Regions from separate parts of the Colwellia sp. Bg11-12 genome, predicted to be linked through region 2. Evidence: predicted binding sites of a transcription regulator. Region 2 holds the regulator's gene; each other region holds the start of a gene.
What was found. Region 2 encodes MetJ, which represses methionine synthesis genes. Its sites were predicted from a motif close to TAGACGTCTAGACGTCTA; they were not measured.
Positions count from the first base shown of each region.

Region 1: H4J39_RS01250 (cystathionine beta-lyase) is a predicted target of MetJ. The motif match lies at 7,192-7,209, and genes of this name have one in related genera.
Region 3: metA (homoserine O-succinyltransferase) is a predicted target of MetJ. The motif match lies at 1,816-1,833, and genes of this name have one in related genera.

Region 1 covers NZ_JACGUZ010000046.1:40,405-51,563, reverse strand. The annotation lists gene mnmA (tRNA 2-thiouridine(34) synthase MnmA) at 1-1,131, opposite strand, end outside; gene H4J39_RS01270 (NUDIX hydrolase) at 1,195-1,695, opposite strand; gene H4J39_RS01265 (pseudouridine synthase) at 1,700-2,323, opposite strand; gene dinG (ATP-dependent DNA helicase DinG) at 2,348-4,465, opposite strand; gene H4J39_RS01255 (DNA polymerase II) at 4,606-7,119, shown strand; gene H4J39_RS01250 (cystathionine beta-lyase) at 7,240-8,430, shown strand; gene secF (protein translocase subunit SecF) at 8,519-9,439, opposite strand; gene secD (protein translocase subunit SecD) at 9,436-11,159, opposite strand, start outside.
Region 2 covers NZ_JACGUZ010000078.1:193,040-204,198, reverse strand. The annotation lists gene fusA (elongation factor G) at 1-454, shown strand, start outside; gene rluF (23S rRNA pseudouridine(2604) synthase RluF) at 613-1,428, opposite strand; gene H4J39_RS15715 (hypothetical protein) at 1,507-2,958, opposite strand; gene metL (bifunctional aspartate kinase/homoserine dehydrogenase II) at 3,127-5,577, opposite strand; gene metB (cystathionine gamma-synthase) at 5,617-6,774, opposite strand; gene metJ (met regulon transcriptional regulator MetJ) at 6,957-7,286, shown strand; gene H4J39_RS15695 (hypothetical protein) at 7,300-7,656, opposite strand; gene H4J39_RS15690 (malic enzyme-like NAD(P)-binding protein) at 7,943-9,184, opposite strand; gene H4J39_RS15685 (adenylosuccinate synthase) at 9,686-10,984, opposite strand; gene H4J39_RS15680 (DUF2065 domain-containing protein) at 11,129-11,159, opposite strand, start outside.
Region 3 covers NZ_JACGUZ010000075.1:25,978-37,136, reverse strand. The annotation lists gene recA (recombinase RecA) at 1-726, shown strand, start outside; gene H4J39_RS13375 (class I SAM-dependent methyltransferase) at 849-1,643, opposite strand; gene metA (homoserine O-succinyltransferase) at 1,957-2,904, shown strand; gene metH (methionine synthase) at 2,963-6,661, shown strand; gene H4J39_RS13360 (HupE/UreJ family protein) at 6,811-7,941, opposite strand; gene dinB (DNA polymerase IV) at 8,191-9,252, shown strand; gene H4J39_RS13350 (peroxiredoxin) at 9,327-9,821, opposite strand; gene H4J39_RS13345 (dipeptidyl-peptidase 3 family protein) at 9,978-11,159, opposite strand, start outside.

The sequences.
Region 1 (11,159 bases), on a different contig from region 2:
GATACCACCACCAAGACAAATATTATCTTGGTAAAAAACCACGGATTGGCCAGGCGTCACTGAACTTTGGGGTTCATCAAACATCACTAGATATTCGCCATCGCTCATCGGCGAAAGATGGCAGGGCACATCATCTTGGCGATAGCGTGTTTTAACCGTGCATTTTACTGGCGCATCAAGAGGTTTACGATTAACTAAATGTAACTGATTACCGATTAAACCCTTAGAAAATAAACGAGGGTGGTTATGACCTTGACCGACAATTAACACATTGCGCAGTAAGTCTTTTTCAACCACATACCAAGGCTCTTCACCCGCATTCGCTAAACCGCCAATGCGCAGACCTTTGCGTTGACCCAGTGTGTGATACATTAATCCGTCGTGCTCGCCAATAACGTCACCTTCGGCGGATTCAATTTTTCCTGGCTGTGCGGGTAAATATTGTCCTAGAAAATCTTTAAATTTTCGTTCGCCAATAAAACAAATACCGGTACTGTCTTTTTTATTATGGGTAATTAAATCAGCTTGTTCAGCAATTGCACGTACCGCTGGCTTTTCAATATTGCCAACGGGAAATAAAGTACGTCCGACTTGTTCGTCGCTTAGCGTGTATAAAAAATAACTTTGATCTTTATTACTGTCTAAACCGCGTAACATCGCCCATTGCCCATCAATAAATTCACGTTGAACGTAATGACCTGTCGCAATATAGTCAGCGTCTAAGTCTTCACAAGCAAACTCTAAAAAGGCTTTAAACTTGATTTCTTTGTTACACATAATATCGGGGTTAGGGGTACGGCCCGCTTTATATTCGGCCAAGAAATATTCGAAGACATTGTTCCAATATTCGGTAGCGAAATTGATGGTGTGTAGTTTTATACCGAGCTTGTCGCAAACAAGTTGCGCATCTTCTAAGTCTTGTGCAGCAGCACAGTATTCATCGGTATCGTCTTCTTCCCAGTTTTTCATGAACAGGCCTTCAACTTGATAACCTTGTTCAATCAATAAGTGTGCAGAAACAGAGGAGTCAACACCGCCAGACATTCCAACAATAACTTTTGTGTCGCATGGTGCTTTGGTTTTAGGCGCAGAGTTTTGGCTTTCAGCGCTCGATGATACTTGTGATGACATTAAAACTACAAATCTAAGGAAAAAGGCGAAAAATTATAGCATGCCAAGATTTAGCGGCATAGATTAAAGATTGGATTTTAATGAAGATAATGATATTTTTTTTCCACTTTTCAAAATGGATAAGTAATCTTCAATGCATTCTAAAACCAGTGTACTGCGTAATTGTGATGATTTTTCTCTTATTTCTTCAAAGGTTAACCAATGAGTGTCAATAATTTCATTATCTTGCGGGGAACTTTGCAGAAATTCATTAAGTTCGATAACAAAACAAAAACGCAGATAGTAAAGATTAATTTCTGCTCGGTGAAAGTAATAAATACCAGAAACGTAATTAGGTGTTAATGTTAATCCTGTTTCTTCGAGTACTTCTCGTTCAATAGCACTGATCAGGTTTTCATTAGCTTCTAGATGCCCAGCAGGCTGGTTAAAGACATTTTTACCGTTTTCAATTTCCTCAACAAGTAAGAATTTATTTTGATGAACAATAATAGCAGCGACTGTGGCGTTGGGTTTAAATTGACTTTCACCATGCGCGTTATTGATGCTATCAACGGTTAACGTCATTGTCTTATTCACCTTTAATTTGTTGGTAATGGCCATTTTCGATACCATTAAGGGTATATTTTCCTATGCTGTAACGAATAAGTCGTAGCGTTGGGAAACTAATAGCGGCAGTCATTCTGCGTACTTGTCTATTCTTTCCCTCAGTAATAGCAATGCTCAGCCAAGTGGTTGGAATACTCGCTCGTTCTCTAATCGGCGGGTTGCGTGGCCAAAGATCTGGCTCGGCGATTATTTTTACGTGTGCAGGTAAGGTTTTACCATCTTTTAATTCCACACCCTCTCGAAGCTTTTGTAAGTCTCCTTCTTGTGGAACTCCCTCTACTTGCGCCCAGTAGGTTTTTTTGGTTTTTTCTTTCGGGTTAGCCAGTTTATGTTGCAATTTACCATCGTTTGTTAGTAACAATAATCCTTCACTGTCACGGTCTAAACGGCCCGCTGCATAGACATCTTTTACCGGAATAAAGTCTTTCAACGTTTTACGCTGCTGGTCGTCAGTAAATTGTGAGAGCACATCAAACGGTTTATTAAAAAGTACCAAAACTCGATCGGCAGGAGCAGGGCGAGGTTTAATGTCTTTTAATGAACGACCCTTCGATAGTCGACGATTGGTTGAGTTTGACGCTTTTATCGTTTTAGTGAAATCAGTCACAGTTTATCCTTTTGAAATAATTCGATATGGGGGTAAAGAATCAAGTAATTGTTTACCGTATCGTTTGGTGACTAAACGTTTATCCATTAAGGTGATAATACCAGTATCTTTTTCATTGCGCAGTAAACGTCCTGTTGCTTGAATTAGTTTTTTTGATGTTTCTGGTACCGAAATTGACATAAAAGGATTCCCCCCTTTAGTGGTAATGTACTCAGCTTGGGCTTCTTCAACCGGAGAGGTAGGAACAGAAAAGGGTAATTTAGTAATAATTAAATTCGTTAAATATTTACCTGGTAAATCTAAACCTTCAGAAAAACTTTGCGTGCCAAAAATGATACTCACTTTATCTTCGTCGCAGCGTTTTCTATGGGCTTCAATAATATGCTGACGCGACTGTTCACCTTGTACTTGTATGTCCATTTTGTGTTGCTCTCGCAACGCTTTAGCCACTTGTTCCATTTGCCAGTACGAAGAAAATAGCACTAAACAGGCTTTTTCTTGCTTAATTAATGCAGGCAATTCAGTAATTAATTCATCAGTAAATTGTGGGCTACTGGGCTCATTTTTCATTTTAGCGATTACAAGTTGCGCATTATTTTGATAATCAAACGGAGAATCAACTTTTTGATATTGCGTGCCGTCATTCGTTTGTAAACCGACTTGACGACGAAAATGATCAAAGGAATTCAGTGCTAAAATGGTGGCTGAACATAAAACAGCTCCTTCACATTTTGACCAAAGAATATCTTCAAGCGTAAAACCAACTTCAATGGGAGAGGCCGACACTAAAAAATCACTGCGTTTTCCGGTTAGCTTCTCTAACCATCTCGCCATGGGAGCGCCTTTTTCATTGTCTGTTTTTGCATACATTTTCCAAAGCGAGTTGAAATTTTCTAAGCGTTGGATCATAAATCCCGCTTCAGCCAACAATGGCTCAGCTAAAAACATTTGGCAATCACCGTCTTTAACTGATTCCATCAGTAAATTGTAGAGTTTGTTGCAGTGGGCTAAACATTTTTTACTGAGCTCGGCTAAATCTTCAGCCCAATTTTTTAAATTTTGCGGAATGATGCCATTTTCAAAACGGTATAATGCTGCTTCGTCATCACGGGAAAAACGGCTATTCTCTTTAGCTTTTTCATTAAAATATAACGCCTGATTATTTTCGATAAAACTGGATACCTTTTGCATTTCCATTAATAAATCTTGGCAATCGTCACCTAATTTCAAAGAAGGTGAAATGGCTGAATTCGACTTAATGAGCTTAGCCATTTTATCGCCAGTTTCTTTTAACTTGGTTAGCCAGTCAATGGCGCCTTTAATCGTAACATTGGCACTTGAATGATCTCGAGTTACCTTGGGCAAATGATGCGCTTCGTCAATAATATAAAAAGTGTCTTCTGGCGACGGTAAAATAACGCCACCACCAAGCTCTAAATCAGCGAGTAATAAACTATGGTTAATCACCAACACATCGGCTGAATCCATGGTTTCTCGCGCTTTATGAAAAGGGCAATGAGTGTGTTCAGCTAAATGCTTTAAACAGCTATGTTTGTCACATTGAATTTGTTGCCATAAATGATGGGGCACCGGATCTGCCCAAGAATCAAGATCGCCTTGCCATTTGTTATCCGTTAACGCTTTATGCAAATGATGTAATAACTTTATATCGGTGGCATTGGGTTTTTGCGCAAAGGTGAAGCCGGCTTGTGGTGAATCATCTTGACTCACTGCAAGGGCTAGCTTTTGACGACAAACATAGCGTTGGCGACCTTTGACTAAGGTAAAGTTAAAGTCCAGACCTGAGTGCTTTTTTAAGAAAGGTAAATCTTTGTCAACTAACTGCTCTTGTAAGGCGACGGTAGCGGTAGAAATACAGACCTTTTTTTGGCGTGACATCGCTAACGGAATAGCGCCTAATGAGTACGCTAAAGATTTACCAGTACCGGTGCCTGCCTCAATGGTAATAATTTTTCGCGTTTTGTCGTATTCACCCGCTAATGTTTTAGCTATCTCGGCAATTAAAAAAGTTTGCTGTTTTCTCGGATGAAAATTTTCTAGATTTTCACCGATGGTTTTATACGACGTGCGAATTGCTTCTTTTATTTTATCGCTTAGCATGCTGGTAGCCATTTAGGGTTCATTGGTTGGTATACTCATCCTACTTATGTCTGCTGAATCTTGTATCTTCAAATAGTATGGGTATATACTGCTGTATATATTAACAGTTTATCGTTTTACGCCACGAATTAAAATAATTAATGTCATTAACTGCAGAAAAATTAACGCCTCGCTCGAATTATGGTTTTTTATTAACCCGCCAAGCCTATGATACCAAGCAGGGTATAGAATTGTCGCTATGGGTTAAAACGTTACAAGGTGCTGTTAATGTTATTGTACAGCATCAGCAAGCGTTATTTTTTGTTGAGCAAACTCAACAAGAGCAAGCACAAATACTCTTATCAACAAAAAGAATAGCCACAGCGAAAGTTAGCCCTCTTGCCCTTAAAACATTTAATCAGCAATTGGTCAGCGGTTTTTACTTTTCAACGATACGTGAGTTTTATCGGGCGCGCGATATATTAAAACAACATAACATTAAATGTTATGAAGACGATTTTCGCCCCGATGAACGTTTTTTAATGGAGCGTTTTATTACCTCAGGTATTGAATTTATTACCCAAGTAAACGTTAAACCTATCACGCTGCCAACATTGGGCCATCAAAAAAGTAATTTTCCTACCTTTCACAGCGATAAATGTCGCGCAACGGATAAAACTCAGTCACTTGATGATATTGCGTTAACCATGGTATCTATCGATATCGAGTGTTCCATGGCAGGAGAGCTTTATTCTATTGGATTACACTCTCATAAAATGTCTGATGGAAAGCCGATAAAGTGTGTTTTGATGATCGGTGATCACAATAATGTCTTAGCAAAAAAAAAGCAGTCAAAATTATCTGATGAAGAAGCCCGCGAGATCGCTGAGCACATCGTTTGGGTCGACAATGAGCAAGCGCTTTTAACGGCACTGATCGCTTGGGTAAAGGCTCACGACCCTGATATCTTTATTGGCTGGAACGTCATTAATTTCGATTTTAATTTATTACAAAAACGTTGTGACATCCACAATATTGCCTTTAATATTGGCCGTAATTACCAGTCGCCACGCTGGCGTACCCGATCTGCTGGGGGGAGCCAAAATGAACAAAAATTTATTGATGTCGCTGGCAGAGTGGTACTTGATGGAATCGATTTATTAAAAAATGCGACTTATAATTTCCCAAGCTTTTCCCTTGATTTTGTTGCAAATGCATTATTAGGAAAAGGGAAAAAGGTCGATGATGTAGACAACAGAATGCAAGAAATCAACAACAATTTTGCTCATGACAAACTCGCCTTAGCCGCTTATAACCTTGAAGATTGCCATTTAGTTACGCTTATTTTTGAGCAGTCCTTATTACTCGAGTTTACCCGTTTAAGAGCAAAACTAACGGGATTATCAATAGACAGAATTGGTGGTTCGGTTGCTGCCTTTACCAATTTATATTTACCTAAACTTCATCGTAGTGGTTATATTGCGCCCAATATGGGTGATGGTTTACAAGGGTTAGTTTCTCCGGGTGGTTATGTGATGGATTCCATTCCAGGGTTATATAAAAATGTGCTCGTACTTGATTTTAAAAGTCTTTACCCCTCTATTATTCGAAGCTTTAATATTGATCCTATGGGCTTAATTGAAGGGCTAAAATCACCCGAAAACAGCATTAAAGGTTTTGATGGCGCTTATTTTTCTAGAGATAAACACTTCTTACCTGACATTATTAATGAGCTTTGGCTAGAGCGAGATATCGCTAAAAAAGATAACAATGCCGCATTGTCGCAAGCAATAAAAATTATTATGAATTCGTTTTATGGTGTGCTGGGTTCAACAGGATGCAGGTTCTTTGATCCCCGTCTATCGGGTTCTATTACTAAACGGAGCCATGAGTTATTAATTACCACCAAGATGTGGTTAGAAAACGATGGCTATCAGGTTATTTATGGCGATACCGACTCTATTTTTGTCAGTGTTGACGATGACTTTAGTCATCAACAATGCCAAAAGTTGGGTAAAGCGCTACAAAATAATATTAATGTTCGGTGGCAAGCAACGCTCAAAGAAGAGTTTTCAATAGAAAGCCAACTTGAAATTGAGTTTGAAACACATTTTAGTCAATTCTTAATGCCAACAATCAGAGGGCAAGATGTTGGTACTAAAAAACGTTATGCGGGGATCGTAGAAAAAAAGGGCAAGTCTGAACTTATTTTTAAAGGTTTAGAGAGTGTTCGCACCGACTGGACAGAATTGGCAAAAACTTTTCAACGAGAGTTGTATTTAAAAATATTTAACGGCGAACCTTTTGCCGACTATGTCCGCAGTATTGTTGCTCAAACCTCTGCAGGGCAATTAGATCACTTACTGGTTTATCGTAAGCGTATTCGCCGGCAATTAGATCACTATGTTAAAAACGTGCCTCCTCATGTCAAAGCTGCACGTTTAGCTGATGACATTAATAAAATAAACAATCAGCCGTTAAAGTATCAGCAACGCGGTTGGATAGAATATTTCATTACGACGTCTGGTCCGCAAGCAAAAGGTTATGTCAAAGCGCCCTTAGATTACCAGTTTTACATTGACCGACAATTAGCGACTGTTGCCGATGCTATTCTACCTTTTGTTGGCAGCAGTTTCGAAAAGCTAACCAGTGATCAAATGAACTTATTTCAATAAGTTTATTGCTGTAATTATTGTAAATAAATCGTGCATCATGCTTGGAAAGATCATAAGGTAACTTTATTAAGTTAGCTATTTAGATGGCTAAATGAATTTTATGCTTTAGGATGAAAAATCATGATCAACGATACCAAAATAGTCAATGCTGGACGAAAATCAAAATGGACACGTGGCGTTGTTAATCCCCCGGTAGAACGTGCATCAACCGTTGTTTTTAATACGGTTAAAGAAATGAATCACGCAACTGCTAACCGTGGCAATCAGGTGCTTTTCTACGGACGAAGAGGCACCTCAACCGCTTTTGCTTTCGCAGATGCAATGACTGATCTTGAAGGTGGTGCAGGTTGTGCTATTTATCCTTCAGGTACAGCGGCAATTACCAATGCCATTCTTTCGTTTGTAAAAACGGGTGATCATATTTTAATGGTTGATACCGCTTATGAACCAACACGCGATTTTTGCGACAATATATTGGTTAACATTGGCGTAGAAACCACTTATTACGATCCCACTATTGGTAAAAATATAGACACACTTATCAAAGATAACACCCGACTTATTTTCTTAGAATCACCTGGCTCTATTACTATGGAAGTGCAAGATGTTCCTGGTATTGCTGAAGTTGCTCACCAGCATGGCTGTATTGTTATGCTCGACAATACTTGGGCCGCGGGGGTTAACTTTCAACCTTTTGACTACGGTGTTGATATTTCAATTCAAGCCGCAACTAAATATATCGTCGGTCATTCTGACGTTATGTTAGGCACGGCAACGGCGACAGAAGAGTACTGGCCACAATTACGTGAAAATAGCTATTTAATGGGGCAATGTACGTCGCCTGACGATTTATATTTAGCGATGCGTGGTATTCGCACCTTAGGTGTTCGTTTAAAACAACACCAAGCCAGTGCCCTAAAAGTGGCTAATTGGCTGGCAACACGCGATGAAGTTGATGTAATTCTTCATCCTGCTTTTGAATCATGTCCGGGCCATGAATATTTTAAGCGTGACTTTACGGGCGCTAACGGTTTGTTTTCTTTTGTGTTAACGCGTGGTGATAAGCGGTCACTTAATGCCTTACTCGATGGTATGGAACATTTTAAAATGGGCTATTCTTGGGGAGGTTTTGAAAGTTTGATTTTGGGTAATACTAATGTTGGACGCATACGCACAGCAACTCAGTGGCATTATGAGTACCCATTAATTCGTTTGCATATAGGCTTGGAAGATGTTGATGACTTAATTGCCGACCTTGCTAGAGGTTTTGATAGATTAAATGCGGCGTTGGAAATATCATCGTCTAGCTGATGTCGTTAAGGGTATTTACGGTTAAGTAAATACCCTTGTGAGTTATTGTCTTGATACGACTATCGAGCCGTAATTATTAGACTATTATTCAAGGTAAGGGGCAAATATCTGCTTCTATTTTTTGATAATAATCAGCGGTTAAACCAAGTAATTGTGGCACTGTTGCTGAAATTGCAATCGAAGAGAAAGTACCCACTAAAACGCCGGTGAATAGTGATATAGAAAAACCTGCTAAAGACTCTCCTGCAAACCCCCATATGGCAATAATAGTCGCTAATGTCGTTCCTGAGGTGATCATTGTTCTTACTAAAGTTGATTTAATGGCTTGATTGATCACGTCATCTATATTTGCATGACTATTTGATTTCATTATTTCTCTTATTTTGTCACCGACAATAATTGAGTCGTTTAATGAGTAGCCAATAATGGCTAACAAACTGGCTAAAATTGTTAAATCAAAGGATAAGCCAAACCATGCAAATAACCCGAGTACGATAAGTACATCATGAAAAAGAGCAATAACAGCACCAGCGGCTAAACGCCACTCAAATCTAAAAGACAAATAGATTAAGATGACAATAATTGCGGTTAATAGCGCTAATCCACCTTGGTTAATTAATTCTTCACCGACTTGGCTTCCTATGTAAACGGCGTCTTGAGGCGTGATGTTTAATTGATTTTTGTCAGCAAAATCAGTTAGCCATTCCTTACCTTGTAAACTGACGTTATTATCTGCTTGTTGAACACTCCAATGTGTTCCTTGTTCAGCAGAGGTTAATTTAAAGCTTTCAGGGAGATAAGCACTGAGTAAGGTCTTCATTTTTGTTTGGCTAAGGGAATTTTCCGTTGAAAATTCAGTAAGGTAACCGCCAGTAAAATCTAAACCAAGCGCTAAATTTTTGCTAAATAGACCAGAAAGTGCAATAACAATAAATATTGCTGCGCAATAAAAGCTGGCGATGCGAAAGTAGCTTAAAGTAAAGTATTTATTAAGTTTCATGGTACTCATACGTTAACTCCCAATAATTGTGTTTTATTTTTTTGAATAACCATGTTTGTTAATACCTTTGAAACAAAAACACCCGTAAACATACTGGTTAAAATCCCTAAGCATAAAATAAGTGCAAAACCTTTAACCGGACCATTTCCTATGGTGTACAAAATAATGCCAGTGATCATGGTGGTAATATTGGCATCAAGAATTGTTGAAAAAGCACTTTTATAACCTTGTTCAATGGCTGACAACACTTTATGGCCGCGCTTTAATTCTTCTTTTATCCGCTCAAAGATAAGGACATTGGTATCAACAGCCATACCAACCGTTAACACTAAACCGGCAATACCGGGTAAAGTCAGTACTGCACCAGGCAGTAACGACATCAACCCAAGTAAGCTGATCAAATTCAATGTTAGTGCTATATTTGCAATGACTCCTAAAGAACGATACCAAAAAACCATAAATAACAAGGTTATACTAATACCTACGCTAAGGGCTTTAATACCATTTTTGATGTTATTTTCACCGAGTGACGCCTCAATGGTGCGTTGTTTTACTATAGTGACTGGCGCTGTTAGCGAACCTGCTCGCAATAATAATGACAGTTCTTGTGCAGCCTGTTGGCTTGACATGTTAGTGATACTAAATATAGAGCCAAGGTGTTGTTGGATTGTAGCGACGTTAATGACTTTACTTTTTTTGACCATTTGATTTTCAGCATTTCGATAAAATTCAGAAAATACCGTTACCATAGTATTACCGATATTTTGCTTAGAAAATTGCGACATCTTCTTACCACCGATAGCATCTAGGGTAAGATTGACTAAAGGCATGCTCATTTGATCTTGTCCTGCTCGTGCATCTTTAATATTGCTGCCTGAAAAAACCACCTGGCTGTTTAAGGTGAGTGTTCTGCCATGTTCATCTGACATGCGCAATATACCTGCTGCCTTTGAGTTTTCTGCAAGCTGATAAAAATCGAGTGAAGCTGTGGCACCTATGATACGTTTTGCTTCTTTGGGATCATGAACACCAGGCAATTCAATGCGAATATGATTTTTTCCCTGTTGCTGTGTTACCGCTTCAGTTATCCCTAGCTCTGCTATTCTTCCTCGCATTGTTTTTAATGTTTGCTGCATGGTTTCTTGACGAAATTGAGCTGCTATTTTTGAGGAGTATGACAACGTCACTTGGTTATGCTGATCTTTTTGCTGGGATAATTCAGGATATATTGCTTTTAGTTTGCTAAAAAGTGTATCAACTTTACTCTTCGCTACGTTAGGAAAGCTGACAGAAAGGTTTTGTTGATGTGCTTCAGCAAATTGGCTTGCCTTGCTTTGAATGACATTAACCCCTCGAATACGTGCTTCCATGGCAAGTGTTTTTATCGCTAATGCGATGTTTTTTAAACGATCAAATAAGGCTTGTTTTGTATCAACATCAAGCACAAATAATACCCCGCCACTTAAATCTAAGCCTAATTTTATTGGCTTAGCATTAAGTGACTCCAGCCATGAGGGTAAGCTATTTACCTTGTTAATTTCAATAAGGTAGTCATCTTTTAACTTATTATATAACAGTGAGTTAATTGATTTTATATCGGATTTGTTACCGTATGTAATTGTTGTTTTTTCTCTAGTAACATGAATTTCATCAACAGATAAACTCTGCTGATTGAATAAGTCTTTAAGTTCTGTTGTGGTTATTTGTTGAACACTTGAATTAATAGGCA
Region 2 (11,159 bases):
TGTTCTTGCTGGCTTCCCTGTACTTGACGTTGAAATTGAATTATACGATGGTGGCTTCCATGCTGTCGATTCATCTGCTGTTGCATTTGAATTAGCTGCTCGTGGTGCTTTCCGTCAATCAATTCCAAAAGCTGGTGCACAGTTAATTGAACCTATCATGAAAGTTGATGTGTTTACGCCTGATGATCACGTTGGTGATGTTATTGGTGATTTAAACCGTCGTCGTGGCATGATCGCAGGTCAAGACGCGGGTGTTTCTGGTGTTCGTATTAAAGCTGACGTTCCTCTTTCAGAAATGTTCGGTTACATCGGAACGTTACGTACAATGACATCAGGTCGTGGTCAATTCTCAATGGAATTCTCTCACTACATGCCTTGTCCTAACAACGTAGCAGAAGTTGTTATCGCTGAAGTAAAAGCAGCTAAAGCAGCTAAAGATGCCGCTAGAAAATAGTAAGCATTAAAGTACTAAAACAAAAAAGGACGCTTCGGCGTCCTTTTTTATTGTCTTAATATTACAGATAATCAACGATTTAAATTTTATAATATCCGTTTAATTAATGAGTGGTTCTATTTTCTCATGAGGCAAAAGGGATAAACTTAGTATAATTATTAGATATCCGTATCATTTTCTATATCCGTGACTGCTATAACAGTAGCCCAGGGATCTGCAGATTCATCAGCTTCTTTTGGTAAGGCTGTTTTCGTTGACGTCGCTACCGCAGCATTTATTTCGGTCATTTCTTCTTTCGTTAAATTTCGCCATTGGCCTGACTTTAAGTCGCCCAGTTCAACGGTCATAATACGTGAACGTTTGAGTTTCAATACTTCATAATCTAAATATTCACACATGCGGCGAATTTGGCGATTCAAGCCTTGCGTAAGAATAATGCGAAATTCAAATTTGCTGTGAACTTTAACAATACAAGGTTTTGTAATAGTACCAAGAATAGGCACACCTTTAGACATACGCAGAATAAAACGCTCACTGATAGGTTTATCAACGGTCACAATATACTCTTTATCGTGTGCATTTTCAGCGCGTAAAATTTTATTAACAATATCTCCATCACTGGTAAGAAAAATTAATCCTTCTGATGGTTTGTCTAAACGACCAATAGGGAAAATTCTTTCTTGGTGACCAATAGCATCAATAATATTACCCCTGACATTTAGTTCAGTTGTACAAGTGATGCCAATAGGTTTGTTGTAAGCAATATAAACCCTGTCTGATTTATTGGTAGGCATTGCACCGACTTGTTTACCATCAACAAAAACAACATCACCTGGCTGTACTTTAGTACCTAATTCAGGGCTTTTGCCGTTAATGGTAACTCGGTTTTCTTCAATCAGCTTATCAGCACCTCGACGCGAGCAATAACCTGATTCACTGATAAATTTGTTGAGTCTTTTTTCTTGATCGCTCACGAGATATTCCAAAATAGTACAAAGTAGTGAATATGTATTTTACCTGAACTTTTACAGACATTGATAAAAGCTTTATTATTATTTAGCTTTATTCCACAGGTTTTGGTTAATCTTTATAGCAAAGAACTCTCCGGGCTCCCAACAGCGTGGAATTAAGTCTAATTTCTTACGTTCATGATAATTTGACACTAAAAGCTCTAATATTTCATGGAGCCGTTCTTTGCTGATGCTAGAAAAACTTTTTGCTGTTTCTGTATAATACAAATTATTAGACTTTTTGAGCACAACCTCTTGTCCATGGGATATGAAAGCTAAATTACGCGTTGCCGTTCGACAAATAGGATTTTCAGGATCATTAGGGTAAAGCTGACTGACTACCGCATATTCATAGCGGTCAGCCATATCTTGTTCTACCGGAATATAGGTAACACCATAACCTTGAGGGAAATGGCCTGTGATTTGAGCGAGTGCATCAACAACTATCTGGCTACAAGCACCGCGCTCTGCATTCTGGTTTAAGACATGATAAACTTTTGGTAATAATTTGTAGTTATAGCTATCTTTGGTCGACAAGATTATTGAACTATAGATTTGTGGCACTTTAAGTAAATTGCCAATCCCCTGTTTTGGATTCACGGCGCTTTTTAACAAGTGCTTAATAAATAATAATTTTTTGTGTTCAAGAGCATTGTATTTATCACGATCTGTTTTTGAGTTACCTATATAAATAGACGCGCCAATACCATCTACAAGGTATTTTACTGTTTCCCGGTAGTTAATTTGTAATAATGCTTTTCGTTCTTCTATCGGTAATGTTCTGTGAGGATCTTTTTCATTTTTTTCGCCATACAAAATAGCTATAGCTTCAGGGTGGTTATTACCCATATCTTGTAATAATGACGCCATTATTAAAGGAATTTTAACCTTTTCAACAAAAGCCTGATACGCTTTGGGTTTGTCTTGTGAAAAAGTTTTATATTGTTCTGAAGATATATTACCCAAGGCAACTTTAATGTATGGTTCAACAATATTTTTATCTATACATAATTTGTCGAGTAAACGTAAACACAGCACACTTTTATAAAGAGGCTTGTTCTGCTCATTGAATAAAGCGACTTTTTTACCTTGGGTAGGGCTAACTAATTGGATAGTACCTAACAACTGCCCTGATTTACGATTACTTTCCTCAAAACTATCACCTTCGCATAAACTGATAATTTCTTTACACAGCAAAAATAAATGCTGATGACGCTCATTACGTTCAAACTTCAATTCTTCCTGATAGGCACGTTCCTCTCGCTCTAACCGAACCCGTTGTTGTTTAGTTTTATCGCTAGGGACTTGGGCCGTTATCTTTTCAATATTATTTTGAAGTTCATCGAGCTTATGTTGAATAAAGGGTTGTTTTTCATAATATTCAATCGCACGCTCGAGTACTGAATCGTTTAGCTGGCTACGTCCGTATATCCTTGTTAAAAGGCTTTTTACTTGTGCGGTAAAGTTTGTATCGCTGTTACTTTTATTTGCCATAAAAAATAAAACTGAGCCTTAATAAGTGTATTAAAATTTTTATTAACTAGATGCTAGTTAATAATACTACGGAAACAAGTATTTCGTATACTTTAGATAATAAAAAAGCATAACGTATAAGGCTATGCTTTTTAAATTTAAATTTCGATTATTAAGCTAATGGTGTATCTAACTTAAACCTTTAATTTTAACTTGGTGTTTTTTACCTGCCAATTGTTGACAGATACTAACTAAATCTGAGTGTAAGCCACCAGCGGTAACATCACGTCCTGCACCAGGTCCTTGGATAATAAGTGGGTTATCTTGATACCAAAGACTTCTTATTAAAAATATATTATCGCACGGTGTTAAACGAGCAAATGCGTTATTATTGGGTAAAACGGCTAAATAAACCTTAGCTGTTGATTTACCTTGTTCATTTACAGCAAACTTTGCAATATAACGAATACACGATTGCTTTGCCGACGCTTGCGCTAACTGTTCAGCAAAATAAGTATCTAATTGATCTGCTTTTGCTAAAAAATCTTTTATTGATAGATCTTGTAGTGCTTCAGGTACTAGGTTTTGACACTCAATATCTTCAAGTGATAATTCAAAACCAGCCATACGCGCTAATATCAGTAATTTTCGTTGTACGTCTCGCCCCGATAAATCTTCACGTGGATCAGGTTCGGTAATGCCTTGTGACAGTGCATCTAATAACAACCGTGAAAACGGTACACTACCGTCATAAGTTTCAAATAACCAAGAGAGTGTTCCAGAAAAAATTCCGGATATTTCAACGATTTGATCACCACTATTAAGTAAATCGTTAATCGCAAAATTAATCGGTAAGCCTGCACCTACGGTCGTATTGCCTAACCATAAGCTTTTATTTTCGGCCGCTGTCCTTACTAGGGTATTGTATTGTTTAGTACTTGAAGATGCCGCCCACTTATTTGCGCCAATGACATGAATTCCCTCTTTAAAAAAATCTCCGTATAGATGACTAAAATGTTCACTGGGTGTTATATCAACAACAATTAATTCATCGTAAGGGTGATTGGTCAACCATGACATTAATAATGCATTATCATAAGGTTTAGCATCTCGTTCATAAAGCTTTATCGCTCGAGCAACATCGATACCGTCGGTATTAAGAAGTGCTTTATTCGACGCAACTAAACCGACTAAATGTACGTTCTCTAACGCCGGGATCCGATTGAGTTGCCTAGGCAATAACTCTAAGAACCGTTGACCAATATTACCAAGTCCTGCTACAACAACCCCTATATGACGTGCGTCTTTAGTCATATCATGATGAACATTATTGAGTAACTCCCCCGTACAACTCTGCTGAAGAACGGCAATAATACTATGTTCACTTAACGAGTTAACCACGTAAAGCACTTGTGAATGTTTGAGAGCACGCTTAAAACGCGCTTGAATATTACCTTGGTTAACTACACTGTGACCAACAATAGCTAAAATTGAAACGGGTGTGAATGACACTTCGGTATCATGACTGGCTAACCATTGGCTAACAAACTTTTGTTGTGCTTGGTGAATAACAATAAAACCTTGTTTAACATCACAGCAAATAGCAGAAAACTCATGGTTAGCCTGCTCACCCAATGAGCCAGTTAAACTTGTTGATTGCACCAGTAATAAATCATTGAGTGAAGTCACTGATAGTTCTTGTTTAGCAATTTGACCAAATTTACCAATTTCTGTACCGGATATTTCGGGATCAAAACTGCTTGCTACATGTAAATGCGTACTGTGATTAGTGAGCGGTTGTAAAGTTTTTGCATGTAAAACGGGGTTACCCAAACGACCAAGCTCTTTTGCCACACCGTTAGGTAGACGGTGTAATTTACGAGCAAGTGGTACAACACGAGGATCAGCACTATATATACCATCAACATCAGTCCAGAGCGTGACATTCAACGCACCTGACAGCGATGCGATTATTGTTGCTGAATAGTCACTGCCATTACGCCCTAGTGTACAGGTCTTACCTTGAGCGTTTTTAGTAATGTAGCCAGTAATGACTGCCAACTTTCCCTTTTGCAAATTTTGCTGAAATTGTTTACTGCTACTTTGGTTATCAACTGCACAGTCTTTATCGTTATTAATGACTAGAAAATCACGCGCATCAATTGAATAACTTGGACACACTTGCTCACTCAGTACTGCAGATAATAAACGCGCAGACCACAGCTCTCCATAGGCCAGCATATCAGCATGATATTGACACGGTTGCTCTGTTAACCAAACGGTTAATTGTTCTATATCATCTGACAAAATATCAATTAAGACAGCTGCACTGCTCTTATTTAATAGTTCACTAATTAATACACTTTGTGACTGTTTTAATGCCTCAATGGCGACTAAAAGATCCTGACTATTTTCAACAGCGAGTTCATAAATATTGAATAAGTCATCCGTCGTATTACCATTAGCCGAGACAACGACTAAATCATCTAACTGACAATTTTGGCGGATAATATCAACCACACGATCAATACATTGTGTAGTTGCTAAGCTGCTACCACCAAATTTATGTACATGTATAGCATGTTTGGCAAGTTGATTATTCCCTGATGATAACGGTTCTACTGTATTTGACTTTGTCATTTTCACTCATTAATTATGCTATTAAAATAGTCTAAAACCTTAAATTTGGCTCGCAAGTAAAGCTTGTTCCAAATCACTGATAATATCAGTAATGTCTTCAATACCTACAGAAATTCTAACTAAGGATTGCGTGATGCCTGCGGCAATTTGTGCTTCAATTTCCATACCTGCGTGAGTCATCGTTGATGGATGACTTATTAAGCTTTCGACACCACCTAACGATTGTGCCAAAGTAAAGAGTGCTAACTTATCAAACAACACTTTAACCGCTTCAACACCGCCTTTTATTTCAAAACTCATCATAGCGCCAAAATCTTTTTGTTGTCGCTTTGCAATTTCATGTCCTGGATGGTCTTTCAAACCAGGAAAATACACGGCATTAATTGCTGAGTGACTTTTTAGGTATTTTGCCACAACATTCGCATTCTCTTGATGTTGTTTCATGCGAATAGGCAATGTTTTTAAACCACGTAATGCAAGATAGCTGTCAAATGGTGAACCGGTAATACCAATACAATTTGCCCACCACGCAAGCTCTTCACCAAGCTTCTGCTCTTTTGTTACTAATACGCCGCCAACCACATCACTATGACCGTTAATATATTTAGTTGTTGAGTGAAAAACAATGTCTGCACCTAATAATAACGGCTGCTGCAAAAGAGGTGAAAGAAAAGTATTATCTACCGCAACTAAAGCTCCTACAGCATGACTCGCCTTAGTAACCTTTTCTATATCAACCAAACGTAATAAGGGGTTACTGGGTGATTCAACCAGTACTAATCTTGGCTTTTGCGCCAGAGCTTGAGCTAAGGCTTCTTGATCATTTTGATCAACAACAATAACATTAAATTGGCCACGTTTTGCTAAATGGGTAAATAATCGATAACTGCCACCGTAACAATCATGGGGGATAATAACAGTGTCTTGTGTTGTCAGTAATTGACAGATTAAGTGAACAGCAGACATACCAGTACTAGTGACGATACCCACTGCGCCGTGCTCTAAATCAGCAATAGCTTGCCCGAATGTACTACGTGTTGGATTTCCTGTCCTAGAATAATCAAATTGGCGCTTATCATTAAAGCCTTTTAAGGCGTAAGTACTCGATAAATGAATTGCAGGAACAACCGCACCATGGTGTTTGTCACTATTAATACCGGCTCTAACAGCCAATGTTGCTGGTTTTTTGCTTGTCATTTTTTGCTCCAATTGGACAGTAAAATCAAATAGATGTTTGGACGTCTATAACTCTAAACGCTTTGCTTTTGTCGGTCAAGGACTTTAGACTTCTAAACTTCTACACATTCGTTATTGACTCAACGCCAACAACCAGTAAAATCTAACTTATAAAAAATAATTTAGCTAAACAAGGTAATTAAATGGCAAAGTGGAATGGCGATTATATAAAACCATACGCCGAACATGGAAAAAAAAGTGAGCAAGTTAAAAAAATCACTGTATCAATTCCGTTGCGTGTACTTAAAGTATTAACTGACGAACGCACCCGTCGACAAGTTAATAACTTACGCCATGCGACAAACAGTGAATTGTTATGTGAAGCTTTTTTACATGCTTTTACTGGGCAGCCTCTTCCTGATGATGGTGATTTAACAAAAGATAATACTGAAATTCTCCCCAAAAGTGTTCGAGATGCATTGATAGCAAAGGGGATTACCGACTTTAGTCAATTTGAAGTAGATGACGAGTAGTGCTTATTTACACTCATTTAAAAGACGCTGTAGCGTCTTTTTTTATGCCTAAACGATAAGCATCAATAACACCCAACCCCCAACAAATTACGAGTATATAGGTTAATGTGCTCACCCATAACTGATCAAGAATAATCGGGTGTTTTGCTATTTCATCTGCAAGTGCTTGGCTGTTTAGCCCAATTTCACCTGATTTTACTTTTTCAATAAGTGGCTGATATTTACTGACCACCTCTTCAATATACAAATAAGCCGTTATTGAGAATATCAAAATTAGCGCTATTGCACGCCGATAGGCCTTAAAGATCAGCTGACCAACTCCTGGATAAACAAGCGCAGAGAGTAAAACTGCTTTTGTTGCATTTTTCATTATGACTCTCCAACGTGTTTATCTCAGCTTATTGGCATGACACGATTATATTTTACTGGTTATTCCATATAATTTTCAGGCATCGCTAATGCGGCAACGCCAGAATCAACCGCAGCTTGGGCAACAGCAAGTGCAACTCGACCACATAAACCACGATTGTTCCTTTGCGCTAATTATTCCATATAATTTCAGGCATCGCTAATGCGGCAACGCCAGAATCAACCGCAGCTTGGGCAACAGCAAGTGCAACTCGACCACATAGACCACGATTGTTCCTTTGTGCTGATTATTCCATATAATTTTCAGGCATCGCTAATGCGGCAACGCCAGAATCAACCGCAGCTTGGGCAACAGCAAGTGCAACTCGACCACATAGACGTGGGTCCATTGGTTTAGGAATGATATATTCCTTACCAAAAGTTAGACTTTGCTCACCGCTAGCATCTAGCACTTCCTGCAAAACAGGTTCTTTTGCTAAGTCACGAATAGCATTAACAGCGGCAATTTTCATTTCATCGTTAATGGTTCTAGCACGAACATCTAGTGCTCCACGGAAAATAAACGGAAAACATAAAACATTATTCACTTGGTTAGGGTAATCAGAACGTCCAGTGGCAATAATAAGATCATCGCGAACAGCAAGCGCTAATGCTGGTTTAATTTCCGGATCAGGGTTTGAACAAGCAAATATCACCGGATTCGCCGCCATCAGTTTTACATTTTCAGCAGAAAGTAAGTTCGGCCCAGAAACACCAACAAAAACATCTGCGCCATCAATAACATCTTCTAGCGTACGTTTATCGGTGTTATTAGCAAACATGCGCTTGTATTCATTAAGATCGTCACGACGAGTATGAATAACACCTTTAGTATCTAGCATGTAGATTTTTTCTCGCTGAGCGCCACATTTTATTAATAGTTCCATACAAGCAATTGCTGCAGCACCTGCCCCAAGACATACTATATTGGCATCTTTAATATTTTTACCCTGAATTTCTAGGGCATTAATCATACCTGCAGCAGTAACGATAGCGGTACCATGTTGATCATCATGAAATACAGGTATTTTACAACGTTCAATAAGGGCCTTTTCAATAGCAAAACACTCTGGCGCTTTAATATCTTCTAAGTTAATGCCGCCAAAACTATCAGCAATATTAGCCACCGTATTAACAAATTCTTCAACCGTCTTATGCTTAACTTCGATATCAAATGAATTAATGTTTGCAAATCGCTTAAACAATAACGCTTTACCTTCCATCACTGGCTTCGCAGCCATACCACCTAAATTCCCTAAACCTAAAATAGCGGTACCGTTAGTAATAACAGCAACCGTATTTCCTTTGCCGGTATATTTGTAAACATCATCTGGATTTGCTGCAATTGCACGTACCGGCTCAGCAACACCTGGGCTGTATGCGAGCGCTAAATCAAGGCTAGTTTCAGCAGCGGTGGTTAATTCGACACTTATTTTCCCTGGCGTTGGGAATTGATGGTAATCAAGTGCTTGTTGGCGAAAATCAGTCATGATGAGTCCTATGCGTTAGGTAAATTTATTGTATTTTTTATGCTATTTTTTAAGTTTTATTATTTTTATATACAGCATAGTTATATATATTATTGCAATCTTACATGTTGTTCCAACATTATTCTTATATAAAAAAGTGCTAGAAGCCATAACAAACATACCCTCAGCACTTTTCTATTGCACATCATAAAACTAAATATTCGTTATATAGCTTAATCTATTCATCTCATATTTATGTGTACTTTATAAACTTCATTCACTGGTTAAACTTAGTTTTCAACTTTTCTTTTTTTCAATGCACAACAGCGAATTTATCACTAAATTTTGACATTAAAGCGTTAACTTTCATTAACGTTATGACTTATGATTGTAGAGTTAGTAATTTGTTTTTGCATTTATATTCAAATCACTGTTTGAATATATTTTATTTTTGATGAAAAAAAACCACCTAAAAGGTGGTTTTAATAAAATATTTTTTTACAAAATATAATGCGTTATGTGTTAATCAGTAAACGGATTAACTAAAATAATAGTTTCATTACGCTCTGGTCCTGTTGAAATAATATCAACCGGTACGCCTGTTAATTCCTCAATACGCTTGATGTAAGCGATTGCATTAGCAGGTAAAGCATCACGAGAAGTTGCTCCAACCGTTGTTTCAGACCAGCCCGGCATTTCTTCGTAAACAGGTGTAATACACTCATAACCTTCAGCAGCCGTTGGCGGCACAGTGATAATATCACCCGCTTGAGTTTTGTAGCCTGTACAAATTTTAAGTGTTTTTAAACCATCTAAAACATCAAGTTTAGTTAAACAAAAACCTGTTACGCTGTTAACTTGAATTGCGCGATGCATTGCAACGGCATCAAACCAACCACAACGTCGCTCACGACCGGTAGTTGCGCCAAATTCATGGCCAACGGTACCTAAGTGTTCACCCACTTCATCGTCTAGTTCTGTTGGGAAAGGACCCGAACCAACACGCGTTGTGTATGCTTTAGTAATACCTAAAATATAATCTAAGTGACGAGGTCCAAAACCACAACCGGTAGCAACGCCACCTGCAGTAGTATTTGAAGACGTTACATAAGGGTAAGTACCGTGATCAATATCCAGTAAAGTGCCTTGGGCACCTTCAAACATAATTGACTCACCGTTCTTACGCGCTTGATCAAGCATTTCAGGTATATCAGCAACCATCTTAAGGATCACATCACGCACCGCGAGGGCATCAGCAAGCACTGTTTCATAACAAACAGGCTCAACTTTGTAGTAATGTTCTAAAGAGAAATTATGGTATTCAACAATTTCTTTTAATTTAATTGCAAATGTTTCTGCACAGACTAAGTCACCAACGCGTAAACCACGGCGAGCCACTTTATCTTCATAAGCTGGACCAATTCCGCGTCCTGTCGTACCAATTGGCTTATTACCACGAGCAATTTCACGCGCCGCATCTAAAGCATTATGGTAAGGAAGAATTAACGGACAAGCATCACTAATAAGTAAGCGTTCGCGAACAGGAACACCCTTAGCTTCTAACATTGCGATTTCTGTCATCAAGGCTTTCGGACACAAAACTACGCCGTTACCGATTAAACATTTCACATTGTCACGTAATACACCCGATGGAATTAAATGAAGTACGGTTTTTTCACCGTCAATTACCAAAGTATGACCTGCATTATGGCCTCCTTGATAACGTACTACGTACTTAGCTTTATCTGTGAGTAAATCAACAATCTTACCCTTACCTTCGTCACCCCATTGGGTGCCTAGAACTACGACGTTTTTGCCCATGTTTTCAATTTCGATAAAAAATTAGGCGGGGATTTTATCAAAAATAAAATAGTAGTCCAAGTAATATATGACGATTTTTAGTTCAATTTTAAAATATTCAATTAACTAAAGGGCTTATAAAAAATATTTATATCGAACTTTAGCCTATTTACTCACCAACCATAAAATAATCACG
Region 3 (11,159 bases), on a different contig from region 2:
GGTGTTAATATTAATGAGTTACTTGTTTCTCAACCTGATACGGGTGAGCAAGCATTGGAAATTTGTGACATGCTAACGCGCTCAGGTGCTATAGACGTTATTGTTGTCGATTCTGTTGCTGCGCTTACACCAAAAGCAGAAATTGAAGGTGACATGGGTGACTCTCATATGGGACTACAAGCCCGTATGCTTTCACAAGCAATGCGTAAGTTGACAGGTAACTTGAAAAAATCTAACACCATGATCATTTTCATTAACCAAATTCGTATGAAAATTGGTGTGATGTTTGGTAGCCCAGAAACAACAACAGGTGGTAATGCGCTTAAGTTTTATGCTTCTGTTCGTTTAGATATCAGACGTATCGGCGCGGTTAAGGCCGGTGATGAAATTATTGGTAATGAAACACGTGTAAAAGTGGTTAAAAATAAAATAGCACCTCCATTTAAACAAGCTGAATTTCAAATTTTATATGGTGAAGGAATTAACAGCTTAGGTGAATTAATTGACCTAGGTGTTCAGCATAATATGGTTGAAAAAGCCGGTTCTTGGTATAGCTACAATGGCGATCGTATTGGCCAAGGTAAAGCAAACGCTTCTAAATCGTTAGCAGAAAAACCTGAAATGGCAAAAGAGCTTGATAAACGTTTACGTGAATTACTGTTAGTTAAAAGCGTAAGAGCAAGTGAAAAACCAGCTAAAGAAGACGAAGAAGCAGTTATCGAATAAGCTGCTATTAATAGAAAATATTCTAATAAGCCATCGCATTTGCGGTGGCTTTTTTATATCTGAAGAATATAACTTTGATCATTATAATCAATTAATAGTCGCTATTCATTTACAATGAAGCGCTAGCGCTTTATTGCCACAACCGTAATATATTTAATGAGACCTTTTTCGTATTTATCTAATTTAACTTCAGCAATTTCTGACATTAAAGCAGCAATTGTCTTAGGCAGTGTTGTTTTAAAGTCTACTTTATCTAATCGACAAGCATCAATGACGTTTTCGGTCATATCTTTAGCATACAAAATGTCCATGCCTGGAATTAAGTTCTGTTCAAAAGCTAAGAAATCATCATAAAGCTTCTCATCTGGGAAAAATATATCTGTATAGAGGAAGAAGCCTCCGGGTTTAAGTTTATCACTAACTTGGCGATAAAATTGATTGATGTTTGAGTAACAATGCGAAGATTCTACATTAAAGATAATATCAATGGTGTTGTCTTCAATATCTAAGGCACATGCGTCGCCCTCTATATAGTTCAGACCTTCTTTTTTATGAGTGTTAGCACAGAAAGTTACTTGATTTTTATTTAGATCGACGCCTGTTGCTTGTTTTGGATTATAGTATTTTTTAACAAAAGCTAAGCCACCGCCACGTCCACTCCCTATTTCTAAGATCGATTTATCGGTTAAATCTTCGCTTAAGCCAAGCTTAAATGCTTGAATTAACATGTTGTTGTAAAGCGATATTTGATGTTTCCATTTTTGATCAGTGTCATCTAATAAAATTTCACATGGAGCAAAGCCATGATTCATAAAAATAAGCGCTTCTTCATCTTGTATATCTTTTAAGATACTGTCATAAGTTTTAATGACGTCATTATTGTGTCGCTCTACCGGGGATAGTACTTTTATAGTCAAGGGTAAAATCTGCCATGTTTTCTTCAGAGTTTCGATATTACCGCAATCCAATAAAAAATAACACTTCAAGATGTTACCCATAAATAAATACAGATAGGTTCTTAAACATTAACAATGTGCTTACTTTTAATGCCAAAGCAATGAGTTACTTATTTTATAAAATAAAACGTTATAGACGTCTATACGTTTAGATGTTGACATAGCTAAAAATACACGTACCATAAAATACTCATATTTATATAAAAGTTAATACGTGAAATTAGAGAACGAAGTGTTTCATGCTTTTTTGACATTATTTGATTAGGTAAACGCTATGCCCATTAAAATTCCAGATCAATTACCTGCTTTATCTATTTTAGGTGAAGAAAATATCTTTGTAATGTCTGAGCGCAGGGCGGCAAGCCAAGAAATTCGCCCAATGAAAGTCGCCATTCTCAATTTAATGCCTAATAAAATTGAAACAGAAGTTCAAATACTACGGGTATTGTCTAATACACCCTTACAAATAAACGTCGATTTTGTTCGTATCAACGCTAATGAATCCAAGCATACGCCAAAAGAGCATTTAGATAATTTTTACCGTCTCTTTGATGACATCAAAAATACGCAATACGATGGTTTAATTATAACGGGGGCACCACTGGCTTTAATGGAATACGAGAAAGTAACCTTTTGGGACAAAATATGTGAAATATTTGATTGGGCTGAAAAAAATGTCACCTCAACGATGTTTTCTTGTTGGGCCGCTCATGCCGCACTTTATCATCACTATGGTTTGAAGCGACACCTAAGAAAAGAAAAATTATTAGGTGTTTTTCAGCATAGCCCTGTTGACCAAAAAGAACAGCTTACCCGCGGATTTGAAGAATTTTTTAATGTCCCACACTCACGATACGGTTATATAGATAAGTCTGATTACCTATCAATTCCTGAATTAAAAATTATTGCTGAATCTCCTCAAGCAGGCGTTTATGTCGTCGCGAGTAAAAATAAGCAACAGGTCTATTTAACCGGTCATCCAGAATATGATTCAACTACGCTAGATGAAGAATTTCAACGTGACCTTAAGGCTGATATTGATGCAGTTATGCCAAATAATTACTATATTAATGATGACATAACAAAGGTGCCACACAGTTCATGGCGAAGTCATGGCAGCTTATTATTTACCAATTGGTTAAACTATTATGTTTATCAGATCACACCGTACAAATTAGACGCAACAAATATTCAAGCAATACACCCAGACACAGAAATATAAACAGTGACCAATATATTTAGCCATTCATAAAGTTTGTAAGTAAAAGTAGAGAAATAGCATGAAAAAATCAGCATCATTTAGTCGTCTTGAGCAAGAAATACAAAAAAGAATTCTTATTTTAGACGGTGCTATGGGAACAATGATCCAAGCCTATAAATTTGAAGAGCAAGATTATCGTGGTGAACAATTTGCTGATTGGCATCTTGATGTCAAAGGCAATAATGATATGTTAGTGCTTACACAACCCGAGGTAATTAAAGCAATTCATTATGAATACCTTGAAGCGGGTGCTGATATTCTTGAAACGAATACTTTTAACGCCACGACGATTGCGATGGCAGATTACGATATGCAGTCGTACAGTGCGGCAATAAATTTAGCTGCGGCACAAATAGCACGCGCAGCAGCGGATGAATTTACCGCTAAAAACCCTGATAAGCCTAGGTTTGTTGCCGGTGTTTTAGGGCCAACCAACAGAACATGTTCTATTTCACCAGATGTTAACGATCCTGCTTATCGTAATGTGACTTTTGATCAATTAAAAGATGCCTATATAGAATCAACTAAAGCACTTATTGAAGGTGGCTCAGATATTATTCTTATTGAGACTATCTTTGATACCTTAAATGCTAAAGCCGCTGTTTTTGCGGTAGAAACTGTTTTTGATGAATTACAATTACGTTTACCTGTAATGGTCTCAGGCACGATTACTGATGCATCAGGCAGAACATTGTCTGGGCAAACAACCGAAGCTTTTTATAATTCATTGCGCCACGCAAAACCTATTTCATTTGGTTTGAACTGTGCATTAGGTCCCATTGAATTAAGACAATATGTGGCCGAACTAAGTCGAATATCAGACTTTGCTGTTTCAGCTCATCCTAATGCAGGCTTGCCTAATGCCTTTGGTGAATACGATTTCAGCGTCGAAGATATGAATGTTCATGTCAATGAGTGGGCTGAGTCGGGATTCCTTAACATTATTGGTGGCTGTTGTGGTACAACGCCAGCGCATATAAAAGGTATGGCGGATGCGGTTGCCAATGTAAAACCTAGGGAAATTAGCGCCAGGAAAATTGCTTGTCGTTTGTCCGGGCTTGAAGCGTTAACCATAGAGGAAAGTTCATTGTTTGTTAACGTTGGCGAACGTACCAATGTTACTGGCTCTGCTGTCTTTAAGCGCTTAATTACCGAAGAAAATTACGAACAAGCCGTCGCCGTTGCCCTGCAACAAGTTGCCAATGGCGCGCAAATTATAGATATAAATATGGATGAAGGCATGCTTGATTCAAAAGCGGCGATGATCCGTTATTTGAATTTAATTGCTGGTGAGCCAGATATCGCGAAAGTGCCTATTATGCTTGATTCTTCTAAATGGGATATTTTAGAAGAAGGCTTGAAGTGTATTCAGGGCAAAGGGGTTGTTAACTCAATCAGCTTGAAAGAGGGCGAAGAAAACTTCCGTAAACAAGCTGAACTATTACGCCGTTATGGCGCGGCTGTTATTGTTATGGCCTTCGATGAACAAGGTCAAGCAGACACACGGGTACGTAAGTATGAAATATGTAAACGTGCTTATGAAATTTTAGTCAATGAAATAGGCTTTCCTGCAGAAGACATTATCTTTGATCCCAATATCTTTGCGGTAGCAACTGGTATCGAAGAGCATAATAATTATGCGGTAGATTTTATTGAAGCGGTTGCCGATATAAAAGAAAACCTGCCTCATGCGATGATTTCTGGCGGTGTTTCTAACGTATCATTTTCATTTCGTGGTAATAACCCAGTTCGTGAAGCGATTCATGCGGTGTTTTTATACCACGCAATAAAAAATGGTATGGACATGGGCATTGTAAATGCAGGTCAGTTAGCTATTTATTCAGATATTCCTGACGATCTCCGCCTTGCTGTTGAAGATGTTATACAAAATAGCGATGACGATGCAACAGAACGCTTACTTGATGTGGCTGAGTCTTATCGCGGGCAAGCGGGGAGCAAAAACAATAAGGCTGATTTATCCTGGCGTGAGCTACCGATTAAAGAGCGTTTAGAATACTCTTTGGTTAAAGGCATTAATGAATTTATTGTCGAAGATACTGAAGCAGCAAGGCTAGTGGCTGAACGTCCTCTTGATGTTATTGAAGGACCATTAATGGATGGTATGAATACCGTTGGTGATTTATTCGGCGCGGGAGAAATGTTTCTGCCACAAGTGGTAAAATCAGCCCGAGTGATGAAACAAGCTGTTGCTCATTTAAATCCATTTATTGAAGCTGAAAAAACTGAAATAAAATCAAATGGTAAAATATTACTGGCAACGGTAAAAGGTGATGTCCACGATATTGGTAAAAATATAGTCGGTGTTGTTTTACAATGTAACAACTACGAGATTATTGATTTAGGTGTCATGGTTTCTTGTGATGATATCTTGCGTGTGGCGAAAGCCGAAAAGGTGGATGTGATTGGATTATCAGGTTTGATAACACCGTCGCTTGATGAAATGGTGCATGTCGCTAAAGAAATGAAACGTCTTAATTTTGACTTGCCGTTACTTATTGGTGGCGCGACAACATCAAAAGCTCATACTGCCGTTAAAATCGAGCAACAATATCAACATCCGGTTATATATGTGCCTAATGCGTCGCGTTCAGTTTCAGTCGTTAGTACCTTACTTTCAGATGATAGTGAGAAACGTGCGGCATTTTTAGCGCGTCAAGATGATGAATATGCGCGGGTGCGAGAGCGTCATTATAAAAAAGGACCACGTTCGAGCTTAATATCATTAGAAGATGCACGCGCCAATGCTGCGCCGATAAGTTTTGAAAACTATACCCCTAAAATACCCAATAAACTTGGTGTTACGGTACTTGATGATCTTGATTTAAATGTCATTCGAAATTACATCGATTGGACACCATTTTTCATGACTTGGCAGTTATCAGGAAAATATCCACTTATTTTACGACACGAAGTGGTTGGCGAAGAAGCAACTAATTTATTTAATGATGCCAATGCTTTATTAGACGATATTATTAACAGTAAAAAGTTAACCGCAAAAGCGGTTTTTGGTCTGTTCCCGGCTCATCGTCAACAAGATGATTTAATATTATTTGCAGATGAAAACCGAGATAAGCAATTGATGAAATTACATCAATTACGTCAACAAAGTAAAAAACCAGCAGGGCAATTTAACCGTTGTTTGGCTGATTATATTGCTGATAAAGCGTCGGGCGTCAAAGATTACGTTGGCGCATTCGCCGTATCAGCTGGTTATGGTTGTGATGAATTAGTGAAAGAATTTGCCGCCCAACATGATGACTACAATAGTATTTTAGTGAAAGCTGTTGCCGACCGGTTAGCAGAAGCGAGTGCTGAATATCTCCATGAAAAAATTCGCAAAGAATACTGGGGATATGCGCCACAAGAGTCGCTTGCTAATGACGATTTAATTCGTGAAAAATATCAAGGTATTAGACCCGCCCCCGGTTATCCGGCTTGCCCAGAGCATACTGAAAAAGGTTTATTGTGGGAATTACTTAATGTTGAAGAAAACATAGGTATGGAGCTCACCTCAAGTTTTGCCATGTGGCCAGGAGCCGCGGTTAGTGGTTGGTACTTTGCTCACCCAGAATCTAAATATTTTGCGGTCGCTAAAGTAGCCAAAGACCAAGTGATTAATTATGCTACTCGCAAAGGCATGACACTGCCACAAGCAGAGCGTTGGTTGTCAGCTAACTTAGATTATGAGCCTGAGTAGGATACTTTAGCTGACTATTTATTGATGTAGTGCAAACTATTATATTAAAAACACCAACGGCCTTATGTCTTTTTAAACAGACTTAAGGTCGTTTTTCCCTATAGTACATTTATCTTTGACTACATCGGGAACACTACTTGCCTTTCTCGTTAAAAGGTCCGTTCAACAACCCAGTATATTGCTGTAGCTGAAATAAGTGCACTTACTGGAATAACTACGAACTTTCGGTACCAAGGCTTATCAGCACACCATCGGGTTGCCAATAAAGCTAAAATTATCACCGTTATTTGACCTAACTCTACACCGATATTGAATGATATTAAGCTGCTAACATACTCACTTTCGGGTAAACCCAGTGTAACTAATACCGAAGCAAAGCCTAAGCCGTGCAGTAAACCAAAAGCAAAAATAATCGGTAAGCGCCATTTTGTCAGTTTATGATAAAAAATATTTTCGATAGCCACATAAGCAATTGATAAAGCAATGAGCGGCTCTACAATACTACTTGGTAAGTTAATGATGCCGAAAATACCTAGCGCCAGTGTAATGGTATGAGCAAGGGTGAAGGCACTTACTTGCCACAATAAAGTTGATGTTTTTGTTGCTAATAAAAACAACGCTAACACAAAGAGAATATGATCAAGCCCTTGCGGTAAAATGTGGACAAAGCCCTGATAGATATACTCAACAATGTTCAGTAACTTCATTTCAGCTGTTGAAAGCTCACGTACAGCCGTCTTGTTTTCATCAATAGAAAAATAATGGCTGTTGCTACCTGATAACACTAAAGACTTTTTGGGACTGGTCACCGTTAACAACATATCGCTTAATAGTGGCGGGAAAGAGAGTGCGATCTTATTGTTTACCGCAATAGGTAAGTCACCTTGTGAAAGTAACTTAACAGGATTATTGGACGTATTAGGATGAAGTCTATCCCTTAATTCAGCAACAGTTAATCCTGAAAATGGAGCAATAATCGATTTATTTTCATCAATAATAAAAGCGCTTTGTTTGTTTATTATTGATGTTATTTTTGATAATAACTGCTTCGTTTCAATTAAAGATAAACCCTTTAAATAATGCACTAATTCAGCATCATCAGCCGAGGAGTTTTGATGGCTCTTAATCACATGTAAAAGATCAATACTCATTATTAGTTGGTACTTATTATCTGCCAGTAATTGTAATTCTGCTTGATTGGCTTCATTGCTATGAGCATTAACTATCCAAGGTGATAAAAGTAGCAGGGTAAAAATAGTTTTTAAAAGACGCGTTATCATAAAGGTAATGCCGGCTATTTGTGGAAAAAAATAATGCGACAAATTAACGTATTTAACGAGAAATTAAAAGGTGTCGACCTATTATTTCTATATTGAATTATTAAACCAAAAGGTTATACTGTTTTTATGTACAGCTTCGCTATGGGTTATTGATAAAAATGTCTTACGGTTTTAAGCGGTGCATCACTATTGATGTAAATACTTAAAATGCAGCACATTTTCATAAACACTATTTAGCATAATTAAAATATGACTCAAAACCGAAAAATAATACATATAGATATGGACTGCTTCTATGCTGCTGTTGAGATGCGCGACGATGAAACGTTGCGTAATGTACCGCTTGCCGTCGGTGGAAATGGGCCAAGAAGCGTATTGTGCACCTGTAATTATCAAGCCAGAAAATTTGGCGTACGTTCTGCAATGCCTGCAATAAAAGCAATGAAACTGTGTCCAGATTTAGTGATTGTTTCAGGAAGAATGTCTGTTTATCAAGAAGTTTCTGCGCAAATAAGAGCTATATTTCAACGTTATACTCAGTTGATTGAGCCTCTATCGCTCGACGAAGCTTTTCTTGATGTTACTCATAATAAAGCGTTTAACGGCAGTGCTACACTTATTGCTGAACAAATACGACGTGATATTTTTAATGAATTGCAGCTAACTGCGTCAGCAGGCGTTGCGCCAAATAAGTTTATTGCTAAAATTGCCAGTGATGAAAATAAACCTAATGGGCAATGTGTAGTTACACCAAGTGACATCAGTCGTTTTGTCGAAAACTTACCTTTAAAGAAAATTCCGGGTATAGGTCCTAAAACCGCGCAAAAACTTTTAGGTTATGGTTTTGCTTCATGTGCGGATATTCGTGCAAGCTCTGTGGCGGTATTAATACCGATTGTGGGTAAGTTTGCTCCCGCTCTATATCAGCGAAGCTTTGGTATTGATCACCGTAGATTAGAAACAGACCGAGTGCGTAAATCGTTAGCGATTGAAACCACTTTTGCCCACGACTTATCGTGTGAAAAAGAGTGTGAAAGTGCCGTTGAACTTCTATACCAGAAGCTTTTATTACGGTTAGAAAAGCATCAGCACATGATGATAAGCAAACAAGGCATAAAGCTTAAGTTTAATGATTTTACGCAAACGACGGTAGAGCAGCAGAGCCAGGGGTGTGATGAAAGCACATTTAAGCAACTACTCGTTAAAGCGCTTTTACGCAGCCAATCTAGGGGAATTCGTTTAATTGGCTTAACGTTAGGTTTTGCTCATCATGATGCGAAAGAGGTAAAACAACTGTCTCTAAGTTGGTAACGAGCAGAGACAGTGAGTGATTTTTGTGTAAGTAAGTGCTTACTTGTAAAGCGACGCCACTTTTTATTTTCTGCTTATTTTGTTTTGATTATTTCTTTAATCGCTAATTCTAAACGTGGATCAGTACTATTTGAACTGGTTGATTTGAAAACAATTTGACCACTTCTATTAATAAAAAATGTTGTTGGTGTGCCTTTTACGTTATACAGCTCAGCAACGTTGTCCCCTTCAACAGCGGTAATAAATTGATAACCTCGTTGAGTTATTGAATCTTGTGGTTTAGCCCCTTCGTCTTCATTAAAGCTAATGGCGACAATCTCAATTCCCGTGTTTTCATATTTTTCTTTTAGTGCCACTAAAGTTGGCTGTAATTTTTTACAATAGGGACACCATGTCGCCCAAAAGTGTAAAATGACTGGTTTATCCTGATAGTCAGCTAAAGAAATACTTTTCCCCACTTGAGTTGCTAGAGTAAAATTGGGGGCTTTGGCACTGATGTCGTCATTTGCTTGAGCATTAAAAGTAAACAAGCTGCTCAGTATAATAAAAATCGATAAAGCTGTTTTCATGAATAAACCTTTCGTATTAAATGATGAGTTATCTTAGTGAGTTCTTATTAGACCGCTATAAGTTGAAATACTTTTCAATTTTTATCAAAAAAAAGCCTATCGCAAAAGATAGGCTTAACAGGGTGTTAGTTTAGGGCGTCAATTAACTTAAGTGTGCTATAAACCTAGCACTCGCTTACCTTGCTTAAACGTAATATCAACTGGAATATTAGCGGCTTCAATACGGGCTAAGTCTTCAGTTAAATTAGCTTTTATAACACCACTTTTTGCAACAAGTGCTGCAACACCGTCATAATCGCCATTACCTTGTAAGGTTAAAATTAATTCAGATAACGAATCAATGGCTGCTGTCATTTTATCTATATTGACAGAATATAAACCTTCTGCGTTACGGGTAAATGCCTCTTGTTCGGCGAAATAATTAAAGCGTACCATATTTGCTTTACCATGAGCAGACGACGCGCCAAAGCGTACTGAACGGAAAATACCCGCTAAGAAGGTTGTGTAATAATCTTGCAAAGTGCCTTCTTCAATAGCGTTTTTAGTGAGTAACTGGCGGATCATATAAAGACCAAGAATATCAGCTTTACCTTCTTCTAATGCTGAGGCGAGTTCCTTTAATGATTCTCTTACCGTACCTTTATTATTAATGGTATTTTTAATACCTAAACCGTGAGCGACTTCATGAAACATGGTGTTTGCAAAAAAAGCGGTAAACGTTACATTTTTACGCTGCTCAGGCACAATAAGGGTACTGGCTATCGGTAACATGATGGTATCGAACTTAGCTTGCATAGCATTTTTTAGTTGCAAACGACGCGTGCCTTTCTCTAATTGCACTACTTCGTCGTTGGGAAGATTAATTGCAATTGTTTTGCTACCCGCATTCGAATGCCCTGCATAGTAAATAACGTCGTAGGCATTTAAGTCTGCATCTGAGCCCGGAATTTCTTTCTTATATGCTTTCTTAACAGGCAAACCTTTTTGTAATTCAGGTAAATACTCTGCGTATTTAGCCAGTTTTTTACTCCAAGCTAAATCTTTAATTAACACATAAGATTCAAAAGCTGTGCGGTATCCGTATAGTTGATCTTCATAGGTTTCAATAGGACCAATAACGACATCGATTGGATTGTTTTTCATGTCCATCCAAGCAAAATCTGAAGCTTGGAAATCATCATGTCGGATCGCAGTGGCACGTAAATTTAAGTAATTGGCAAACTCTTTGTCATCAGCAAAACTTGATGCTTCCTCTAAAATAGCGGCAATGCGATTAATACTGTCGCTATAGAGTTCAGAATATGCAACAGAGGTTAACTGACCGTCACTGTTACGCTG